DNA from 2 places in the Cobetia sp. MM1IDA2H-1 genome. Region 2 is predicted to be linked to the other one. Evidence: predicted binding sites of a transcription regulator. Region 2 holds the regulator's gene; the other holds the start of a gene.
The links. The regulator LexA, encoded in region 2, represses DNA repair genes until DNA is damaged. The targets are predictions, from matches to a motif close to TACTGTNTANNTANACAGTA.
Positions count from the first base shown of each region.

Region 1: the regulator LexA is predicted to act here: its motif matches at 2,363-2,382, upstream of dinB (DNA polymerase IV).

Region 1 covers NZ_CM133225.1:1,184,850-1,188,455, reverse strand. Annotated here, with positions in the region: gene BOH68_RS05090 (YrbL family protein) at 1-593, opposite strand, end outside; gene BOH68_RS05085 (Na+/H+ antiporter family protein) at 894-2,240, shown strand; gene dinB (DNA polymerase IV) at 2,401-3,459, shown strand.
Region 2 covers NZ_CM133225.1:971,252-974,857, forward strand. Annotated here, with positions in the region: gene topA (type I DNA topoisomerase) at 1-744, shown strand, start outside; gene BOH68_RS04175 (DUF6586 family protein) at 744-1,223, shown strand; gene BOH68_RS04180 (hypothetical protein) at 1,477-1,716, shown strand; gene lexA (transcriptional repressor LexA) at 1,847-2,476, opposite strand; gene BOH68_RS04190 (TetR/AcrR family transcriptional regulator) at 3,028-3,606, shown strand, end outside.

The DNA of each region.
Region 1 (3,606 bases), 210 kb from region 2:
CGCGCATGTGCATCTGCCGTCAGCATCCCGCCCTTCATCAGTTTCTTGAGAAAATGACGATAGCGGCGGGCGATCTTGCGGCGCGCCAACCAGGCGATACCGGTGGCGAGGGGGATGAAGTCCGGATTGGAGATACCATCGATCAACCACAGGCGCGGGGATTGATGCTCGCGAAACTGGACCACGATGTTGCGATCATTGAGGTCGGACGGTATCAGCCAACGCTTGTCGAGATAGCGATAGAGATTGGCCAGCTCATCCATCAATGCCTCCTCCCCCACCCGCTCGGGAGTTTCATGACAGACCTCTCGCAGACGGCGCGAGGTCGTGCCGTCATCGTCGAGTATCAGGTCGAAGACCAGCCCGAGGCCCTCTCGGGTCGCCACGCTGCCATGATAGGCAGGCACGTAGGACCAGTCGTGCACACCTCGCCTCACGAGCCCTTCGAAGTAGCGTTGCTCGCGCTGATTCTGGCGGCTCCCTTTGTCGGGATAGCGCGGTACCTTGATGCAGCGCCGAGGATCACGGGGGTCCTGATAAACACGGCGATCATTGCCCATGCCGATGACACGGGCATTTTCAAGCTCCAGCATGCGCTCTCCTGTTGAATAACGCCTGCGACTGCAGCCGCCGGGCAGCGTGGCATTCTACAAAAAGCCCTTCCCTTGCGCCAACCGTGCCGCCGGCGGCCGCGTTCCATGAGGTCATTCATCGGCCATTCAGCTTGGGACCTCGCTCTGGTATGATAACGCGCCGTTTTCTGGCAGTTTCAGGACGAAACCGCCTGACGTAAGCGATCAGCACGACTTGCGAGGTATTGCCCGGGATCGGGTGGCCGCGCACACCTGCAACCCCCCGCTCCATTGGCACATCTCCCTTAATGAGGTACTCGCATGAATGCGGTAATACTGGCCGTTCTGGTCATGGTCGGCCTGTCACTGGCCCGAGTCTCGGTCGTCTTCGCTCTGGTGGCCGGCGCCTTGGTCGGCGGCCTGTTCAGTGGCCTGTCTCTGACTGACACTCTCGGCGCCTTCAACGACGGCGTCGGCGGTGGTGCCAAGGTCGCCCTGGCCTATGCCACGCTCGGTGCCTTTGCCGTGGCCCTGTCTCGCTCCGGCCTGCCGGATCTTCTTGCCGCACGCCTGATCGGCATGCTCAATGGGGAGAGCACCCCTCGCCGTCAGACCGCCATCAAGTACGGCTTGCTGGGCAGCGTGACATTGGTGGCGATCTCGTCCCAGAACCTGATCCCTGTCCACATCGCCTTCATTCCGATCCTGATTCCGCCACTGCTGGTGGCCATGAACCGCCTGCGCCTGGATCGCCGCGCCGTCGCCTGTGCCCTGACCTTTGGTCTGACGGCTCCCTACATGCTGCTGCCGGTGGGCTTCGGTTCCATCTTCCTCAATGACATCCTGCTGGCCAACATCAATGAAGCGGGCCAGGCAATGGGGCTGGAAGTCACCCGCGGCATGGTGCCGATGGCGATGGCCATTCCGGTAGGCGGCATGTTCCTGGGACTGCTGACTGCGGTCTTCGTCTCCTATCGCAAGCCGCGTGACTACGCCAATCGCGAGATCAAGTCGACCAACGTCCCGCACCATACTCCAGTGCATGCACCATCCCGCAGCGGCCTGATCATGGCTGGGGTCGCCATCATCGCCGCCCTGGGCATCCAGCTCTATTCCGGCTCGATGATCCTGGGCGGCCTGGTCGGCTTCGCCATTCTTTCCCTGGGTGGCCTGTTCAAGTGGAACGAAGCCGACGACCTGTTCACCTCCGGCATGCGCATGATGGCACTGATCGGCTTCATCATGATCTCGGCAGCCGGCTTCGCCTCCGTCATGAAAGCCACGGGTGATATCCAGACCCTGGTGGATGCCTCCTTCCACATCATCGGAGACAACAAGCCGTTGGCCGCGCTCGTCATGCTGATGGTCGGGCTGTTCATCACGCTGGGCATCGGCTCCAGCTTTTCCACCATCCCGATCATCGCGGCGATCTATGTCCCGCTGGCTTTGCAGTTCGGCTTTTCCCCCCTGGCGACCGTCGCCTTGATCGGCACCGCGGCCGCACTGGGCGATGCTGGCTCCCCCGCCTCTGACTCCACGCTCGGCCCGACGGCAGGCCTGAATGTCGATCAACAGCATGATCATATCTGGGACAGCGTGGTGCCGACCTTCATCCACTACAACATCCCGTTGATCGTCTTCGGCTGGGTGGCGGCGATGACGCTGTAATCCGCCGGCCAGGGTAGCCTGGCAACGGCAACGGCAACAGAAGATACGACAACGCCCGGCAGGCATCACGTCTGCCGGGCGCTGTCGTCTCTGGGCGAAGAATGAGGCGACACGCCGCCTGACACTGGACAGCCATCCAGTCTTTTAGGATGATGCGCGAATGCGCAAGATCCTTCATGCTGACTGCGATTGTTTCTACGCCGCCGTCGAGATGCTTCGTCACCCAGAGTGGCGCGAGGTGCCCATCGCCATCGGTGGCCGCACCGAGCAACGTGGCGTGATCGCCACCTGCAATTATCCGGCTCGCGCCTTCGGCGTCCGCTCTGCGATGTCCACAGCGCGCGCCCTGCGCCTGTGTCCGCAACTGATACTCGCCCCCCCCGACTTCGAGCGCTACCGTGCCGTCTCGCAGGAGATCCAGGCACTGTTTCACGAACTGACACCACTGGTGGAACCTCTATCGCTGGACGAAGCCTACCTGGACGTCAGCGACATCGAGGAATTTCAGGGAAGCGCGACCTGGATGGCGCGCTGGCTGAAGGAAGAAGCCCTGAAGCGCACCGGGATCACGCTGTCGATCGGCGTGGCCGCCAACAAGTTCCTGGCCAAGATCGCGAGTGATTGGGAGAAACCCGATGGCCTGACGGTGATCACGCCAGAGTCCAGCGACGCCTTCATTCGTAAGCTGCCCGTCGGCAAGCTGCATGGCGTCGGCCCGGCCACGCTGGCCCGCCTCAATCGGCTGGAGATTACCACCTGCGATGACATCCGCACGACACCACTGACCACACTGGTCGAACACTTCGGCAAATTCGGACATCGCCTGCATGAACTCTCTCACGGCATTGATGACCGCCCCGTCAAGGTCGAGAGAGAGCGGAAGTCCATCAGTGTCGAACGCACTTTCGATCAGGATCTTCCGGATCTCTCCGCCTGCCTCGCCAAGCTTCCCATGCTGATGGAGCGCCTCGGGGAGCGTCACGCACGCCAGGAACAGCCGGTGCTGGCCAAGCAGTTCGTCAAGGTACGCTTCAACGACTTCACCAGCACCACGCTGGAAAGCCTCCTCCCCGCCTCCACCCTCTCATTGCCGGACGCCAGGAGTTTCGCACTGCTGATGGAGCAAGCCTGGCAACGTGGCCATCGACCGGTGCGCCTGCTGGGAGTCGGTGTCCGACTCAAGGCCCACGAAGAGACGCAACAGCTGGGGCTGTTCTGAGAGGGTGCCGCGCTTGACTGGCAACCTTGACGGACGGATGACAGGCATAAAAAAAGCCAGTCACAAGGACTGGCTTGTCCGGTCATCGATACCCCAAGGGTATCGCCGGAAGGGTCGTGAAACCCGCTCAAGGAACCATCGCAACCT
Region 2 (3,606 bases):
CCGCCCAAGGAGCGCTGCAAGACCACCATCGACCTGTTGCCGGGGGATGAGGCGGTCGCCGCTGACGCGGATGAGAATGCCGAGACCGATGCACTGCGTGCCAAGCGCCGTTGCCCGATCTGCGCCACGGCCATGGACAGCTATCTGATCGACGAGCAGCGCAAGCTGCACGTCTGCGGCAACAGCCCGGACTGCGTGGGACATGAAGTCGAGCAGGGTCAGTTCCGCATCAAGGGCTACGATGGGCCGGTCATCGAGTGCGACAAGTGCGGTGCCGACATGCAGCTCAAGACCGGGCGTTTCGGCAAGTACTTCGGCTGCACCAACGAGGATTGCAAGAACACCCGCAAGCTGCTCAAGTCCGGGGAGGTCGCGCCGCCGAAGATGGACCCGATCCCCATGCCGGAACTTGCCTGCGTGAAGGTCGAGGATCACTACGTGCTGCGTGATGGCGCCAGTGGCCTGTTCCTTGCCGCCAGTCAGTTCCCCAAGAATCGCGAGACGCGTCCGCCGCTGGTCAGCGAGCTCAAGGCGCATGCCGACGAGCTGCCGGAGAAGTATCACTTCATCCTCAAGGCGCCGGAGAAAGACCCCGATGGCCGCCCGACGCAGATTCGTTTCTCGCGCAAGGCCAAGGAGCAGTTCGTGATGACGGACGAAGATGGCAAGGCGACGGGGTGGAAGGCGACCTTCGACAACGGCCGTTGGGTCGTCGAGGACAAGCGCAAGGGAGCCAAGAGCTGATGAGCCAGCGTGGCCGCACCAATCAACTGCTGTATCAGGCCGAGTTGCTGCTGGAGCAGGCGGCCGTCGCGACGCGTGATGAGCATGCCGTCGCACGGCGCATGGCCGGTGAGGAAGGGGCGCTGGCGTTGATGGAGCTGGCATTGGCCTCGTTGATCGAGGAGTGCGCCGCGTCGGCACGCTGGCCTGAGGGCAGCTGGCGCGAGCGGCTGGCCACACCGCCGACTCCCGTGGCGGAAATCGAGCAGTTGCGAAGCCTGCAGGCGCAGCCGGACAGTTGGTTGAGCCAGCTGGTGGCCGATATCACGCGTCTGCATGAAGAGGGCGGTGCTGCCCGGCGTGAGGAAGGCCAGGCGCGTGGCGATGGTCTCATCATCGCCGCGGCGGCCAATGCGCCTCTGGCAGAGCGTCTCGCCACGGCAGTCAGCGCCATGAAGGCGTTGCTGTCACACCTTCGCGAGTCGAATGTGGAGTGGTAGCGTCGCGCCTTGCCTGACCCGAAGGCGCTGGCATGTCACGCACCTGTCATTCAGGTGACGCCCTGGCATGACGGGTGCTAGACTGGCGGCATTGTGGCAAGCCCTGCATTCTCCGGTACGACCATGGCTCTGGCTGTGGTCGTACTTTTTTCTGCATTGTCGCCAGTGACTGCAAGTCGCAGGGCCTGCCCGCCGTCAAGCTGACGATCACAACGACGCCGGTATCCTCAGGATGCCGTGCAGGAGGAATGACGTGTCCGATCCCGCCGTACTTGAAATCGTGCAAATGGAAGATGGGGAAGTGATCCTGCGTGCCGCCGAGAGTGAAGGTGAGCCACTTCTCAGTATCCGCATCTCCGATGAAGCTGCCGATCTGCTGCGTGACAATCGCTTCGAGGTCGCGCGTGAGATGATCGACCACGCCATCACCCGCACCCGCCTGTGGGATGGCGAGGATGATGAAGACGAGCAGTCGGAAGGCATGGTGCACTGAGCACTTCCCGCATGTCTGCCATCCACAAAAAAACCCGCCAATCGGCGGGTTTTTTTGTGGATGCCCTGATGGCGACAATCGTCATCTGCGCGTCAGCGCTGTGAGGACAGACTGCCTGCGAGCCTTAAGATCAGTGCAGGCCGCCATCGCGGATCACGCCCACGCCGAGGCCCTCGATTTCCAGGCTGTCCGTGCGCAGATCCACCTTGATGGGCGCGAAGTCCTCGTTCTCGGCTTCCAGCCATACGTAATGGCCATCGCGACGGAAGCGCTTCACCGTCACTTCATCCCCCAGACGCGCCACCACGATCTGTCCGTCACGCACGCTGCTCGTGCGGTGCACGGCCAGCAGGTCACCTTCCAGAATGCCGACATCCTTCATCGAGACCCCGCGCACGCGCAGCAGATAGTCGGCGGCAGGCGAGAAGTAGTCACTGGGCAGTGGGCAATGGCGATCGATATGCTGGCTGGCCAGGATAGGGCTGCCAGCGGCCACTTCCCCGATGACCGGCAGGCCCTGCTCGCTATCCTCTTCCGCCTCGGCCAGAGACGGCACGCGGATGCCCCGCGAGGTGCCCGGCACCATCTCGATGGCTCCCTTGCGCTTCAGGGCACGCAGATGCTCTTCCGCGGCATTCGGTGAGCGAAAGCCCAGTGCCTGGGCGATTTCGGCACGCGTTGGCGGATAGCCTGAGGACTTGATGGTCTTGATGATGAAGTCGAAGACATCCTGCTGGCGCGGAGTAAGCGGCTGAGTCATGGGCATTGCCTTTGGCCTGGGCGGCATCTGAGCTGACGGCACGGGGTGTGCATCCATACAACTGTCATTGTATCCAGTCATGGCGGTCATGCAAGGCATCGTGGGTGCTTTGGCAGCAACGTTGCCGGCATCTTCGTCGACATCGACATGCTGACGCGAGACAGCGGGTGTCCGGGACGCCCCATGACCATCCCGTCCCCGAATGTCCCGCGTGAATGCGCGTCCTGCCGGTCTTGGCTGTCGAGTGTTTGAAACAACCAGCAATTGCCAGTCATGGCATGGACAGCTAGAATTATCTTGTTTCAAACGAATGTTCGTCGGGCGCATCCCGCTACCGGTACACAGGCCCTGTGTGTCCTGTGCTCGGGACACGGCTCGTGGCAGCCTCCGCCTCGGAGTCGCTGCCTGACACGCGGTGCGTGAAGACCGACATGTCGTTTGATTGACCTGCATGAGAAGAGTCGCCCCCCGGGCCACGGCCTTGCCGTTGTCCGGGGGGACAAGAACTCCCGTGCCCCCTCGTGACTGATCACCTGACAAGGCATCCGCCCATGGCCCAGACCGATACCGTTACCCGTATCCTCGATACCGCCGAGGTCCTGTTCGCCGAGCGAGGCTTCGCCGAAACCTCGCTGCGCAATATCACCAGCAAGGCCAAGGTCAACCTGGCGGCGGTCAATTATCACTTCGGCTCAAAGAAGTCATTGATCCAGGCAGTGTTCGCCCGCTATCTCGACCCCTTCAGCGAGCGTTTCCATGCGGCACTCGACAGTGTCGAGCAGCAGCATGCCGGTCGTCAGGTGCCGCTGGAAACGCTGCTGGAAGTGATGGCGCGCACGGTGCTGGAGGTGCCGGCCGAGCGCAACAGCCTGCGTACCTTCATGCGCCTGCTCGGGCTTGCCTATACCCAGGGGCAGGGCCACATGCGTCGCTACATCCGCGAGCATTACGGCACGGTCTTCAGCCGCTTCGCCGAGCTCCTGAAGCTTGCGACGCCGGACCTGCCAGACAACGAGCGCTTCTGGCGTCTGCACTTCATGCTCGGCAGCGTGATCTTCACCTTCTCGGGACTGGACGCACTGCGCGATATCGAAGAGGCCGAATACGGCCATCACACCAGTGTGCGCGAG